4 regions of the Stenotrophomonas sp. STEN056 genome follow, and region 3 is predicted to be linked to each of the others. Evidence: predicted binding sites of a transcription regulator. Region 3 holds the regulator's gene; each other region holds the start of a gene.
The links. Region 3 encodes FliA, which starts transcription of late flagellar genes. Its sites were predicted from a motif close to TAAAGTTTNNCNNNCNNNGGCCGATAA; they were not measured.
Positions count from the first base shown of each region.

Region 1 (3,637 bases), on a different contig from region 3:
TCAGCCAATCCGGCGCTTCGGCCGGCGGCACGGATTGCGCACGCAGCAGTGCGATCTCCCTGTGCAGGGCATCCTCAAGCGCGATCAGCTGCTGTTGGCGTGCCGGCGCCATTGTGGCTGGCGCCGAGGCAGTGGCCGGTGCATGAAAAGAGGCCTCGGGTTCGGCTGATTGCCCGGCCTTGGTCGATAACGTCATGGTGATCCGGGCTGGATGCATGACAAAGCCCCGGTCATGCGCCGGGGCTTTGCGGGAAAACAGGGCAGGGGGCTATCAGAACAGCTCCACGGTGCCGGCGCCCATGCTCTGCTGCGTCACCGGCTTGTGCGGTGGGCGCTCCCACTCACTGCGCATCTCGCGCAGGCGGGTGCCGGTGCGCTGCAGCGCGGTGACCATTTCCCCGTCGAGTACGCCGCCGTTACGCTGCAACAACTCCTGCAACGCGACAGCTTCGCGGTTGATGGCGCCCAGACGGTCCAGATGGGTGTGCACGCCGCCCAGGGCCTGGGTGGCGATGTCCTCGAACTGCAGGGCACGCACGGCTTCGGCAACGCTGCCATCGATGGCGCGGCCGCATTCGGAAATCTCGCGCATGCCTTCGCCCAGCGAGGCATTGATGGCGGCAACGTTGTCCAGCATCGCGGCCGCTTCCTGGCGTGCTTCACGCGAGCGGTCCATGTCGCGCGAGGCCATGTGCGTAACGGTTTCGCGAACCTTGGCGATGGCGTCCTTGGAGCTGTGCGCCAGCTTGCGGATCTGCTCGTTGAACGTGGTGGAACGCTCGGACAGGTTGCGCACCTCGTCGGCGACCACCGCAAAACCACGGCCGGCTTCACCGGCACGTGCAGCTTCGATGGCGGCATTGAGGGCGAGCAGGTTGGTCTGGTCGGCAATGGACTTCACGTCTTCCAGCAGCGCGAAGATGCCGTCCAGGTGCTGCGCCATCTGGTCGATGTGCTGCACGGTGTTGGAGCTCTGGCCGCTGACCTGCTCCAGCGCTTCCACCAGTTGTTCCATCTGGTGGCTGGCGTGCTGGGCGAAGCGGGCAACGTCCAGGCCGGCGCTGCCGTCTTCCCCGGCGCGGTCAACAATGCGGGCCAGCGCCTGGCTCTGCTGGCGCGAGCGGCGGTTCATGGCATCGAAACTGCCGCCCAGGCCGGCGACCGCCTGGCGGATCAACTCCCGGGCGCGCTCGATCTCGCTGCGCGAGCCGTCGATTTCATTGCTGACGAAATTGCGCAGTTCGTTGAGCAACTGGTCCTGCTCACGCAGCACCTTGGCGTGCTCGGGTGAGCGCTGCGCCTGCGCGTTTACGCTCCACCAGGCAAACACCAGCCAGCTGAGCACCATGGTGGTCAGGATCGCCCAGACGGCGGCCGAAGGCCATGCAAGTGCGGCAGCGAGTGGCAGCAGAAAAGTGAGGGCCAACGGTGCGGCCAGGCGGATTGCAATACGTGAGTACATGGACGTTCTCGGGAGAGTCACGAGTGCAGTATCGGCCGGTGGGCAGGCCTCTTTAGCACCGCGATCACAATCCGTGAACGTTCACCGCAGCCCTCGTCCACAACCGGGCTGCGGTGCGAAAGAACTCAGCGCAGGCGCCTTTCGATTGCTTCGAGCATGGCTTTGCGCGAGAACAGGAAATCCATGTAACTGCCGCCCAGCTGCCGCCAGAGCACCGCTGAACGTACTGCGGCCAGCAGCAGCGCACGGATTTCCGCAACCACTGCGGCCTGGCCCAGGTAATGCGGGTTGCCCTGCACCATGATCTTCGGCTTGAGCTGGCTGATGGTGTCCGCGTACAGGCTGCCCAGCGCGGTCAGGACGTCCGGGTGGCTGCTGTCGCCCAGCTCCTGCGTGCGTACGGCGGCACGTTCAATGCCGGCGGTGACCTTGTCCACGGTGGCGTCTTCGCGCACGAAACGGCGTTCCAGCTGCATCACCGACAACGCCAGGCGCGGCAGCAGGTCATCCTTGCCCTGGTTGCGGAAGTAATCACGCAGCAGGCGCAGGCCGGCATCGACCTGGTTTGGGCTGCCGTAGACCGCAGCCGGTGATGCCGCGTCGATGCGCATCACGCTGTCCATCGCGGTACGCACGATGGCGTTCTCCGAATGGCCGGTTTCAGCGATGCGACGCACCTGCTGCAATGCCTGGGCAATGCCGGCCAGGGCAAGGACGCGGTCATCGATGGAAAAGCTCATGGGTTACCTCTCAAGGGGAAGCGGAAGCGCCCAGACGGCGCTCCAAAGGGGCATCGGTCGCAGTGATCACCGCGCCGCCCAGGCACTGTGCACCGTCGTACAACACCAGCGACTGGCCGGGCGTGACTGCACGTTGCGGGCGGTGGAAGCGCACGTCCAGGGTGCCGTCATCGCGCACCTGCACGCTGCACGGTTCATCCGGCTGGCGGTAGCGGGTCTGCGCGGTGCATTCAAACTGGCGCGAGGGCGGAGCGCCGGCAATCCAGTGCATGGTTTCGCTGCGCAGCCAGTTGGACTGCAGCCACGGGCTGTCATGGCCCTGGTCGACGTAAAGGATGTTGCGTTCCACATCCTTGCCAACCACAAACCACGGCGCGGCCGGACGTCCGCGCACGCCGCCGATGTTCAGGCCCTCGCGCTGCCCCAGGGTGAAATAGAACACGCCCGGGTGACGGGCAATGAACTGCCCCTGCGGATCGTGGATTTCGCCTTCGCGTGCGGGCAGGTACTGGCCGAGGAACTCGCGGAAATCGCGCTCGCCGATGAAGCAGATGCCGGTGGAATCCTTCTTGGCGTGGGTGGGCAGGGCGGCATCGCGGGCGATGCGGCGCAGCTCGCTCTTTTCCAGGTGGCCGATCGGAAACAGGGTTGCTGCCAACTGGTCCTGGCCCAGCTGGTGCAGGAAATAGCTTTGGTCCTTGCCGCGGTCCGCACCGCGCAGCAGCTGCCAATGGCCGCCGGATTTGACCACCTGCGCGTAATGGCCGGTGGCGATGCGCTCGGCGCCCAGTTCGCGGGCAGCATCCAGGAAGTGCTTGAACTTGACCTCGCGGTTGCACAGCACGTCCGGGTTGGGCGTGCGGCCGGCCGCGTACTCGGCCAGGAAGTGCTCGAACACGCCTTGCCAGTATTCGGTGGAAAAATCGCGGAAATGGAAGGGGATGCCCAGCCGGCCGCACACCGCCACCGCATCGCGACGGTCGTCCTCGGCCCGGCAATGGCCGCTGCCGTCGTCAGCCCAGTTCTGCATGAACAGGCCGGCGACATCCAGCCCCTGCTGGACCAGGGCAAGGGCGGCAACGGACGAATCCACGCCACCGGACACACCAACAATCACGCCGGGGCTGCTCACAGCACCTGCCTCACGATCGACAAGGGGTGGCGCTGGCCGGCAAGCCAGTCCGATGCGGTTTGCCACACCAGCGGGCTGCGCAACCGCGCCATGTCGGCCTGCAACTGTGCCGGCGTCAGCCACAGCGCCTGCACGATGCCTGCGTCCAGCGGTTGCTCCGGATGGTGCCGCAGCGGCTCGGCGGCGAAGGCAAAGCGCAGGAACGGCGTGCCGTCGCCGGCCGTCCACTGGTAGGTGCCGATGAAGCCGGTCAGGTGTACGTCCCAGCCGGTCTCCTCGCGGGTTTCGCGTACAGCGGCCTCA
Region 1 covers NZ_JBRRDL010000041.1:3,782-7,418, reverse strand. The annotation lists gene ACVOLO_RS16280 (hypothetical protein) at 1-146, shown strand, start outside; gene ACVOLO_RS16275 (methyl-accepting chemotaxis protein) at 272-1,462, opposite strand; gene hflD (high frequency lysogenization protein HflD) at 1,588-2,202, opposite strand; gene mnmA (tRNA 2-thiouridine(34) synthase MnmA) at 2,213-3,334, opposite strand; gene ACVOLO_RS16260 (NUDIX hydrolase) at 3,331-3,637, opposite strand, start outside.
Region 1: ACVOLO_RS16275 (methyl-accepting chemotaxis protein) is a predicted target of FliA. The motif match lies at 1,491-1,517, and genes of this name have one in related genera.

Region 2 (3,637 bases), on a different contig from region 3:
TCCGCGTTCTGGCGCACGGTGGAAGTCAGTTCCTCCATCGAGGCGGCGGTTTCTTCCAGGTTGGCGGCCTGCATTTCGGTGCGGCGCGACAGGTCGCTGTTGCCGGTGGCGATTTCGCTGGCCGCCAGGCTGATACTGTCGGCCGATTGCTGGATGCGCGAGACAATCCCCGACAGCTGCGCGATGGTGCGGTTGGCGTCGTCACGCATGCGGGCGAACACGCCCTGGAAGTCGCCATGCATGGTCACGGTGAGGTCGCCCTCCGCCAGTGCACCCAGCAGGCCCGATATCTGCCCGAGGTTGTCGTCACTGGTGCGCATCATCGCGTTCAGAGCGCGAACCATGTTCAGGAAATCATGCTCAAAGCGGCTCTCGTCGCCACGCTGGCTGAAGTCACCGGATGCCGCGGCCATTCCCAGCCGGGTGATTTCGCCATTGATCGCGGCCAGGTTCTGCTTGATGGAAGCCATGGTCTCGGTGATGACACGCTTCTCGCCGGGCAGCAACGGCATGTCGGTACTGAGGTCGCCCACGGCATAGCGCTGTGCAACGGCAATGACCTGCATCTTGATGTCGATGTGGCTGGCTACCAGTGCATTGGTCTCGGCCACCATCGTGCCGTAGTCGCCGGGAAGTGCGCTGGCATCGATGCGGTAGCTGATGAAGCCGGCCTCATGCTGGCGGGCCATTTCATTCTGCGCGCTGATCACTGCGCGCAGCTGCTCCTGCATGCGTTGCATGCTCAGCAGCAGCTGGCCGGTCTCATCGCGGCTGGGCGTGTCGATGGTGTTGTCCATGCGGCCCTGGGCAATGGCGTCGGCCACGGCGGTGGCGTTGCGCAGCGGCAACACGATGCGGTTGCCGATGATCCAGCTCAGGCCAACCACCAGCAGCACCAGCACGCCACCGGAGATGGCCATGATGGCGGTGAACTCCAGCGCCTGGGATTGCACATCGTCCATGTAGACGCCACTGGAAACGACCCAGTTCCACGGCGCATACAAGCCGGCAAAGGCCAGCTTGGCAACCGGAGCGTCGTGGCCGGGCTTGGCCCAGGTATAGCCGACATAGCCGCCGCCGTTCTTGGCTACCTGCACCTGGTCGTAGTAGATGCGGACGCCGTCGTCGCTGCGGAAGTCCTTCATGTCCTTGCCAACAAGGTCGGCGCGGAACGGGTGCATCAGCAACACATAATTGCTGTTGTAGATGTTGAAGTAGTTGACGTCGTTGTCCGAGCGCATGGCCTGCACGGCGGCCGCGGCCTGCGTCTGCGCGTCATGCAGGCTGAGATCGCCCGCTTCAACGCGCTTGGCATAGTGGTCAAGCACACCGTAGCTGAGCTCCACCTGGGTGCGAAGCGCATCCTTGCGGGTTTCATACAGATCCACGTATTGCATGCGTGCCGCAATGACCGATAGCGCGATCACACCCAGCGCTATCAGGACCGTAAGCAGATTCAGCTTGCGGCGGACGGAGATGTTGGAGATGTAGTTCGACCAGAGACGATGGATGTTCATCAGGAGGCGAGCTTCGGCGCCGCGGAGGCGCTGGACGGGAGGGTTACGTATCTATCGGCCGTAACCCGGGAACATTGAGCAGCCAAAGCAAAACCCCGGCCGGAGCCGGGGTCTTGTCTGGATCAGAACTCCTGCCAGTCGGAGTCGGCCAGTTCGGCCACGGCAACCCGCCCAGGGCTGCGCCGACGCGGTGCCGGAGCGGGCGGTTCGATGACCTTGCCGGGTGCGCTGGGGCGTGCCGGCATTGCCGGTGCGGAGGGCGCTGTGATGTCGGCGGCAGCGTCATCCAGTTGGAACACCGACACGGCCTGGGCCAGATGACCGGCCTGTTCTTCCATGGCCCGAGCTGCGGCGGTGGCTTCTTCCACCAGCGCGGCGTTCTGCTGGGTGGTTTCGTCCATCTGCACCACGGTCTGGTTGACCTGCTCGATGCCGGCGGACTGTTCCTGCGAGGCGGCGGAGATTTCGGCCATGATGTCGGTCACGCGCTGCACCGAGGCCACGATCTCGCCCATGGTGCTGCCGGCCTTCTTCACCAGCGCCGAGCCATCGGCAACCTTGCTGACGGAATCATCGATCAAGCCCTTGATTTCCTTGGCTGCACCGGCCGAACGCTGCGCCAGCGTACGCACTTCGGAGGCAACCACGGCAAAGCCACGGCCTTGTTCGCCCGCCCGCGCGGCTTCCACCGCCGCGTTCAGCGCCAGGATATTGGTCTGGAAGGCGATGCCGTCGATCACCGAGATGATCTCGGCGATCTTCTTGGACGACTGCTCGATGCCGGTCATGGTGGACACAACCTGCTGCACCACCTCGCCACCCTGCGATGCCACCGAAGCCGCACCGATGGCGAGCTGGTTGGCCTGGCGGGCGGATTCGGCGTTCTGGCGCACGGTGGAGGTCAGCTCCTCCATTGATGCGGCAGTCTCTTCGAGATTGGCCGCCTGCTGCTCGGTGCGACGCGACAGGTCGTTGTTGCCGCTGGCAATTTCAGTAGCGGCCGAGTTGATTGCCGTGGACGAATGCTTGATGCGGCCGACAATGTCGGTGAGCTGGTCGGCCGTGGCATTGGCGTCGTCGCGCATGGTGGCGAACACGCCCTGGTAGTCACCGTGCATGCGCACGGTGAGGTCGCCGCGTGACAGTGCCGACAGCAATGCGGAGATCTGCTCCAGGCTGCTGGCGTTGGCATCAAGCAGGGTGTTGATCTGGCCGGCCAACTGCAGGAAGAAGCCGTCCTTGTCCTCGGTGCCGACACGGCCGCTCAGGTCACCGGCGGCAGCGGCCTCGATCACCTGTGCGACTTCCTTCTCCACCAGTGCCTCAATGGTGCGATCACGCCATTCGACCACATGGCCGACGGCCACACCCTGATCGTCACGGATGACCGAAATGGTCTGCGCGAACTCGGCGTTGCCAAAGCGCATCTCGCGCTTGGAGACGCCGGTTCTTTCCAGCATTTCCAGCACCTTGGCATCCACCTCGCCGTGGTATTCCAGTGCGGTGACCTGCTGGCCGACCAGCGGCTTGCTGGCGTCATAGTGGTCCAGCCCGGATGCGAGATCGTCGTGGTACTGGGTCAGCGTGTCGAGCAGGGCGCGGTTGGCGTAGACGATCTCCAGCTGCGAGTTGGTCAGGTACACGCCGGTGGAGGAATAATCCAGCGCGGTACGGATGCGCAGGTTTTCGTTGGCAACAATCTGTTCGGTTTCGATGCGCTCGCGCAGGTCGCGTTGCATGCGTTGCATGGCGCGCAGCAGGTCGCCCACTTCATCGGCACGGGTGACATCGATGTGGCCATCAAGCTTGCCACCAGCCACTTCATTGGCCACGTTTACCGCACCACGCATGGAGCTGACCAGCGAGCGTGCGAACAGCCACACCAGCAACAGGCCGGCACCTGCGCCGACAAGCACGGCAAGCACAATGAGCACGGCCGATGCCGAGTAGGTGTCGGCCGCCTGTTTGGCTGCTGCCTGGGCGCGGGCATTGTCATTGGCTGCCAGCGCCTGCAGGGCGGCATATGACTTGCCATGCAGGGTGCGGGTTTCGCCAACAAACGTGTCGATGGCGTCATCGGGCAGATCCAGCTCCAGCATCTCCGTCACGGCATCATAGGA
Region 2 covers NZ_JBRRDL010000032.1:1,558-5,194, reverse strand. The annotation lists gene ACVOLO_RS14775 (methyl-accepting chemotaxis protein) at 1-1,517, opposite strand, end outside; gene ACVOLO_RS14770 (methyl-accepting chemotaxis protein) at 1,640-3,637, opposite strand, start outside.
Region 2: ACVOLO_RS14775 (methyl-accepting chemotaxis protein) is a predicted target of FliA. The motif match lies at 1,569-1,595, and genes of this name have one in related genera.

Region 3 (3,637 bases):
GACAGCAGATCGTCGGCGTCGTGCTGGGAGACGGCATGGCGGTCCAAACCTTTCAGCGCTGGCCCGGCCAAGCCGGGAGTGCGTACTTCTTCTTCCGGTGGTGGCAGGCCGAGTGCGCCGAAACCCTCATGCACGCGACGCACGATGCCGACCACGCGGCGGATGATCTGGCCGGTGAGGTCCTGGTAGCTCTGGGTGAGCGCCACTTCGGTGAGGTTGTGGCGGATGCGGTCCAGCAGGTGGTCTTGGTCGGGGCTGAGGCCTTCGGCACGCAGCTGCTCGGTGAGCGCACGGCATTCCTCGGCCAGGTCCAGGGTGCGATGGGTGGCCTGTTCGGTCATCTGCACGACATGGTCCAGGCGTGCGCAGGCATCGTCCAGCTCGCCGGCATCGGACGGCACGCTGGGCAGTTCACCCAGGGCCTGGCCCAGTTCGCGGGCCAGACGGCCGAGCCCGGCCATCATCGGCTGGGTACGCAATGCGGCCAGGGCGTCGATTTCCCGACGCCAGCTGGCTTCGTCACCGTTTTCCAGTGCGGCCAACGCATCCTGCAGGCGCTGCACCAGGGCCGATTTGTCGCTCAATGCTTCGGCGTGCGCGTCCATCAGGCGCTCGCAGCCAGGCGTTCAAAAATCTTGCCGAGCTTTTCTTCCAGCGTCTGCGCGGTGAAGGGCTTGATGATGTAGCCGTTCACACCGCACTGGGCGGCCTCGATGATCTGCTCACGCTTGGCCTCGGCGGTGACCATCAGCACCGGCAGGGTCTTGAGCTTGCCGTCGGCGCGGATGGCCTTGAGCAGCTCGATGCCGGTCATCACCGGCATGTTCCAGTCGGTGACCACGAAATCAAACGGCTGGCTCTGCAGCAGGGCCAGCGCGGCATGCCCGTCCTCGGCTTCGGCGGTATTGGTGAAGCCCAGATCGCCAAGCAGGTTCTTGACGATGCGACGCATCGTCGAGAAGTCGTCAACGATCAGGATGCGCATGTTCTTGTTCAAGGGTTGTTCCTCTTCATGGTTCCTCGAGGCCGGCGTCAGCGGCCTCGAAAATCTTCAGCCGGCCGCGCAGGCGGAGCGTGGCCTGGCCGTGGATCTGGCAGACGCGTGACTCGCTTACGCCGAGCACCGCGCCGATTTCCTTCAGGTTCAATTCCTGCTCGTAGTAGAGCGAGAGCACCAGCTGTTCGCGCTCGGGCAGCAGGGCGATGGCCTTGCCCAGCTCGGCGCCGAACTGGCTGCGCTCAAGCACCTGCTGCGGGGTCGGCCCGCCGGTGGAGGGCGTGTCCAGCTCGCCGTGGTCTTCGATGCGCGATTCCAGGCTCAACACCTGGCCACGCGAGGCATCCTCGACCAGGCGCATGTATTCGGGTAGCGGCAGCTCCATGGCCTCGGCCACTTCGCTGGCGCTGGCGGCGCGGCCGCTGGCCTGCTCGAGGCGACGGATGGTGGCCGCGGCATCGCGGGCGCGGCGGTGCACCGAGCGCGGTACCCAGTCGCCGCGACGGATCTCGTCGATCATCGAGCCACGGATGCGGATGGAAGCGTAGGTCTCGAACGAGGCGCCCTGTTCGGCGTCATAGCTGCGCGACGCTTCGATCAAGCCCATCATGCCGGCCTGGATCAGGTCATCAACCTCCACGCTTGCCGGCAGGCGCGCGGCCAGGTGGTGGGCGATGCGGCGCACCAGGTCGGCGTGGCGGGTGATGCAGTCATTGGCAGCGGCGCGCTGGACTTCGCGGTACTGGGCATGGGCTGCGGCATTCATGCGCTCACCTTCTGCTGGAGGATGCGTTCCAGAAAGAATTCGACGCCACCGCGCGGTGCGGTGGGGGCGTGCCAGCGGGCGGTGCGGCGGGCGATCTCCTGGATCGCCAGCGACGCCGGCGCGGACGGATAGAGCTTCACCACCGGCTGCTGGCGCTGCACCGACAGGCGCAGCCAGTCGTCCTGCGGCACGCAGCCCAGGTAGTTGAGTGAGACATCGATCAGGAACTTCTCGCAGACCCGCACCAGTTTTTCGTACAGGGCGCGGCCTTCGTTCGGGTCGCGGGCCATGTTGGCCACCACCTGGATACGGTCCACCCCGCGTTCGCGCGAGAGCACCTTGATCAGCGCGTAGGCGTCGGTGATGGAGGCCGGTTCGTCGCAGACCACCACCACGGTGTCCTGCGCGGCCTGGCAGAACGTCAACACGCTGTCGGTGATGCCGGCGGCGGTGTCGATGATCATCACGTCCAGGTCGCGTTCCAGCTCGGAGAACACGTTGACCAGGCCGACGTGCTCGGCCGGTTGCAGCTCGGCCATGTGCCGGCGGCCCGATGCGGCCGGCACCACCAGCACGCCGTTGGGGCCTTCGACGATGACTTCCTCCAGCGTGCAGCGCCCGGCGACCAGGTCGGCCAGGGTGTGCTTGGGGTGCAGGCCCAGCACCACGTCGATATTGGCCAGGCCCAGGTCGGCGTCCAGCAGCAGCGTGCGTTTGCCCATGCCTGCCAGTGCCACGGCCAGGTTGGCCGAGACATTCGTTTTACCCACGCCACCCTTGCCGCCGGTGACGGCGATGGTCCGCACCGGGCCCGCCGGATCGCGCCGGGTGGCCGACAGCGGGAAGGTATGGGTCAGCTTGGCGTACTCACGCGACTGCATTGTTCAACTCCGGATTGCAGGGCATATCGGCCGCGCGCCGCAAATCTTCAAGGCGAAGTACAAGATTGGCCGCCGAGGCGCGGTGCAGGTCTTCCGGCACGTCCTGGCCGTCGGTCACCCAGGTGATCGGCAGGCGGTGGTCCACGGCCACCGACAGGGCCGAACCGAAGCGGCCGGTCTCGTCCAGCTTGGTCAGCACCAGCCCCTGCGGGTTGGCGGCGCTGAAGCGGCGCACCACTTCGTCCATGTCCTGGAAGGAGGTGTTGGCCGGCAGCACCAGCAGGGTGCGGATCTGGCCGGCGGCACGCAGCCACTGCAGCTGCGCGGTGAGCGCGCGGTCGCGCTGGCCCAGGCCGGCGGTATCAATCAGCACCAGCTTGTAGTCGGCCAGGCGCTCCAGCAGCTGGTTGAGGTTGGTGCTGCTGTTGGCTTCGTGCACGGCAATGCCCAACTGACGGCCGAAGCCGTACAACTGTTCGCGGGCACCGATGCGCTGGGTGTCGGTGGTCACCAGGGCCACGTCGCGGGCGGCATGGGCTTCGGCAAAGCGCGAGGCCAGCTTGGCGATGGTGGTGGTCTTGCCGGCGCCGGTGGGGCCGACCAGGGCGATCACGCCGCCGGTTTCGATGGGGTCAATGGGCGCCACCGGCAGCTTGCGGGAAATCAGCCCCAGCATCAGGCCACGGGCGCGGGCCGGGTCGGTATCGGCCGGGATCTGCATGACCACATCACGCGACAGGCCGGCGTCGAAGCCGTATTCGTCCATCAGGTCCAGCGCATTGCCACGCACCGCGCTGCCACGCAGGCGTTCGTCGGTGAAGCGGTTCATCTCGCGCTCGATCATCTGGCGCATGCCCACCACTTCCTGACGCAGCTGGTTGAGCTCGCGCTCATTGCTGGCGGTGCTGACCACCGGGGCAATTGCCGGTGCTGCGGTGGCGGGTGTGGCGTCCACGGCAGCGGCGGGCGCAGCAACGGCGGCGACCACCGGAG
Region 3 covers NZ_JBRRDL010000020.1:22,510-26,146, forward strand. The annotation lists gene ACVOLO_RS11745 (protein phosphatase CheZ) at 1-605, opposite strand, end outside; gene cheY (chemotaxis response regulator CheY) at 605-997, opposite strand; gene ACVOLO_RS11755 (RNA polymerase sigma factor FliA) at 1,011-1,763, opposite strand; gene ACVOLO_RS11760 (MinD/ParA family protein) at 1,760-2,644, opposite strand; gene flhF (flagellar biosynthesis GTPase FlhF) at 2,631-3,637, opposite strand, start outside.

Region 4 (3,637 bases), on a different contig from region 3:
AGATCCGCCGTGCCGCTGGCCATGTCGTCCACCGCGTCCTGCACGCTGCCGGCCGCGTGCTGGATGCGGGAGACAATGCTGCCCACCTGCTGCATCGCCTCTTCCAGCCCCTGCCGCAGTTGCGCATAGATGCCGCGGCCGTCATCGCGCATGCGCGCGCTCAAGTCACCGTGGGCGAAGTGCCCGATCACCCGCGTGGCATCGCCGAGCTGGGCCTGCACGCTGTCCAGCAACGCATTGATACGCTCGCCCAGCTGCCGCACGAAACCCTGTTTGTCATCCAGCAGGATGCGGCCCTGCAGGTCGCCGGCGGCCGCGGCGGCAACAACCGCCGCCACTTCGTTGACGATCACCCGCTCCAGGCGCCGGTCCTGCCATTCCATCACCAGGCCGAGCACGCGCGACTGCTCCAGCACCGGGCTGGCGCGCAGCAGGAAGCCACTGTTGCCCAGTTCCACTTCAGCATCGACGCTGCTGGCCGTGTCGCGCGCCTGCTGCAGGACGGCCTGCACCGCTTCGCCAAGCACGGCCACGTCGGTGCCGGTCTCCATCGTCTGCGCCACGCCGGCCTGCCCGAAGCTGCGCGCCAGTGCCTGGTTGGCATAGACCACACAGCCATCGGTATCGGTGACCAGCACCGCTGCACCTGCCACATCCAGCGCCTGCCGCACACGCTGGTTGGCCTGGGCGATGACGCGTTCGCTGGCGATGCGTTCGCGCAGGCTGGCCTGCATCTGCATCAGCGCCGCTGCCAGGCGGCCGATTTCGTCATGGGTGTTGCGCACCACCAGGCTGCCGTCCAGGTGGCCATCGGCAATCGCACGGGCGAAATGGGCCGCGTCGGCCAGCGGCCGGTTGACCGCACGCAGCACCAGCAGCAACAGCGTCACCAGCACCAGCCCGACCAGCAGCACGGTGACGGCAAAGGCAATGTTCATCCAGGTACGCGCGGCGGCCTGTTCGCTCCGTTGCTGCTGCAGGGCGCTGCGCTGTGCCTGCTGCTGTGCCTGGATCACCGGCCCGACCTGCGCGGCAAGGTCGTCCATCGCCTGGGTTTCGCTGTCAGCACCAAAGCGGGCCGCGGCATAGGACAGGAATGCGCCCTGATAGGTCTGCATCGCATCGCGCACCTGGCCCCGGATGGCCTCAGGCATGCGTGCCTGCTGCAACAGCAGCTCGAAGGGCATCACCTGCGCGCTGAGTTCGTCGGCGTATTTCTGCTCGCGGCGCAGGATGAAATCCTTCTCGTAGCGGCGCATGGTCAGCATCGACACCTGCAATGCCGGTACGTTGTAGTTGCCGATCAGGTCCTCCACCTGGTGCACGGCACCGCGCAGTTCGCCCTGCAGCCCGCTGTCTGCGTCATGGCCGAGTTCGTTGATGCGCTCATCCAGTGCCGTGGCCGACTCCAGGTAGGCATGCAGCGACGCCGCCAGTTCCTTGCTCCACGCGGCACTGCCCGGCGCCGATGCCAACGCCGCCTGCAGGCGCTGGCTTGCCGCCAGGAAAGCGGTGCCGGCCGGGGCGGAAAACGACATGGCATACTCGGCCTGCGCACGCCGCACCTCGGCAAACGCCGAGGCCAGGGTTTCCAGCCGCGCGGCGTCCTGCTGGTAGCGTTGCAGGCGCAGATCAGCGCGCTGCATGCCGGCACTGAGCCAGGCATAGGCCGAGCCAATCACGGCCAGGCCAACCACCAGCGCCAACAGGCTCAGACGCAGCTTCTGGGCGATTCCAAGGGGGAACTTCATGCCACGGACTCCAGGCGTAAGGACGCTGGTTTATCGGCCGTGGCCTGCGCAGCTTTAGTGCGGTTTCCACGCATCCTTGCGCGGAATTCCACCCCCGGATGCCGTGCCTATCAGGCCATCGCAAGATGACAGCGCTGTGGCAGCCGGGGGCCATCCGGCCGGCCCGTGCTAGAATCCGCCTTCCCTTGGGGAGTAGCCTGCTTCCAGCAATGGAAGCGCCCACGTCAACATGCTCGGCCAGTGCGCCGTGGCGTGGGCAGCCAGACCCGGTTGGCGAGACCAGCGGCACGCGTGCGCAACGACAGGTTGGGCGCGCCGTGTGTCGCATGTGTCCGCCCGGCCCGGTACTTCTGATGTCCCCGATCTCCATCCTGCTTGTTGGCTTTGCCATGTCCACCGATGCCTTTGCCGCTGCGGTCGGCAAGGGCGCGGCAATGCGCAAGCCACGCTTCACCGACGCGCTGCGCGCGGGCCTTATCTTCGGCGTCATCGAAGCCATCACCCCGGTCATTGGCTGGCTGCTGGGCCGCGCCGCCTCGCAGTATGTGGAAGCCTTCGATCACTGGATCGCCTTTGTGCTGCTCGGCGTGCTGGGCCTGCACATGATTCTTGCCGGGCTCAAGCCCGACGACGCAGAGGCCGACGACGAATCCGCCGACAAGCCACGACACGGTTTCTGGGCGCTGGCCGCCACCGGCTTTGCCACCAGCATCGATGCGATGGCCATTGGCGTGGGTTTGGCTTTCCTGGATGTGCACATCGGCGTGGTGGCGCTGGTCATCGGCCTGTGCACGCTGACCATGGTGACGCTGGGCATCATGCTGGGACGCGTGCTGGGTGCGCTGGCCGGCAAGCGCGCGGAGATCATCGGCGGCGCGATCCTGATCATCATCGGCTGCACGATTCTTTATGAGCACCTGACTGCGGTGGGGTGAGTTCCTGGTGTTTGGCTTCTTGGATGCCGAAGCAGAAGCGAAACCAGAAGCACCCCTCCCCGGCCCTCCCCTTGCCTTCGGCAAAGGGAGGGCGAAGAGCAACAATTGCTGTTGCGGTTCCTGTTGCGGTTGCTGTTGCGGCTGTCACTGTGAGAGCTGTCGCTCGCGTTGCTGACGGCGCATATGACCTGCTCCCTCCCTTGCGCGTTGCGCAGGGGGTGAAGAAAGCCTGCTTGCGCGCCACTGGCGCGCGGCCTGATGAACGACCGAAGGCTGTGCCTTCGGGCCGGACGGGTTGGGGAGGGGTCGCTTTCTGCAACCCATCGCCACTCCGAGATGTGCGCTGCTTTCGTCGGCTTCGGGGCGATTCTTGGTTTGGTTTCGCGACTGAAGTCGCTCCTACAGCGCTCCTACGCCGCCCCTACAGCACTTCGGTATCGTCGGCGTGGAGCTATGCGTTGTCGTGCCGGCGGCGTGGGTCGTTCAACGCACTGAGGAAGGCACGCAGTGAGGCCGGCTTCACCGGCTTGGTCAGCACGCGGTAGCCACGTTCGCGGGCCATGCGCTTGAGTTCGTCGCGGCCATCGGCGGTGAGCAATGCACCGGGCAACGGACGACCGGCGGCTTCGCGCAGGGCGACCAGCGTATCCAGGCCGTCCAGGCGGTCGTGCAGGTGGTAATCCACCAGCATCACGTCGGGCTGCTCGGCCAGTTTTTCCAGTGCCATGTCCACGGTGCTGGCGGCGATGACTTCGACCTTCCAGCGGCCCAGCAAGGCGCGCATGCCATCGAGGATTTCCTGGTCGTTGTCCACGCACAGCACGCGCATGCCGGCCAGTGAATCATCACCGCCGAACGCGGACGCCGGCTTTGCCTCCGGCTGCGGCACGCTGGGTGCGGCAACGCGCGGCAAGGTGATGGAAAACATGCTGCCGTGGCCGGTCTGGCTGC
Region 4 covers NZ_JBRRDL010000002.1:184,535-188,171, forward strand. The annotation lists gene ACVOLO_RS02200 (methyl-accepting chemotaxis protein) at 1-1,751, opposite strand, end outside; yybP-ykoY riboswitch at 1,937-2,097, shown strand; gene ACVOLO_RS02205 (manganese efflux pump MntP) at 2,105-2,686, shown strand; gene ACVOLO_RS02210 (hybrid sensor histidine kinase/response regulator) at 3,138-3,637, opposite strand, start outside.
Region 4: ACVOLO_RS02200 (methyl-accepting chemotaxis protein) is a predicted target of FliA. The motif match lies at 1,782-1,808, and genes of this name have one in related genera.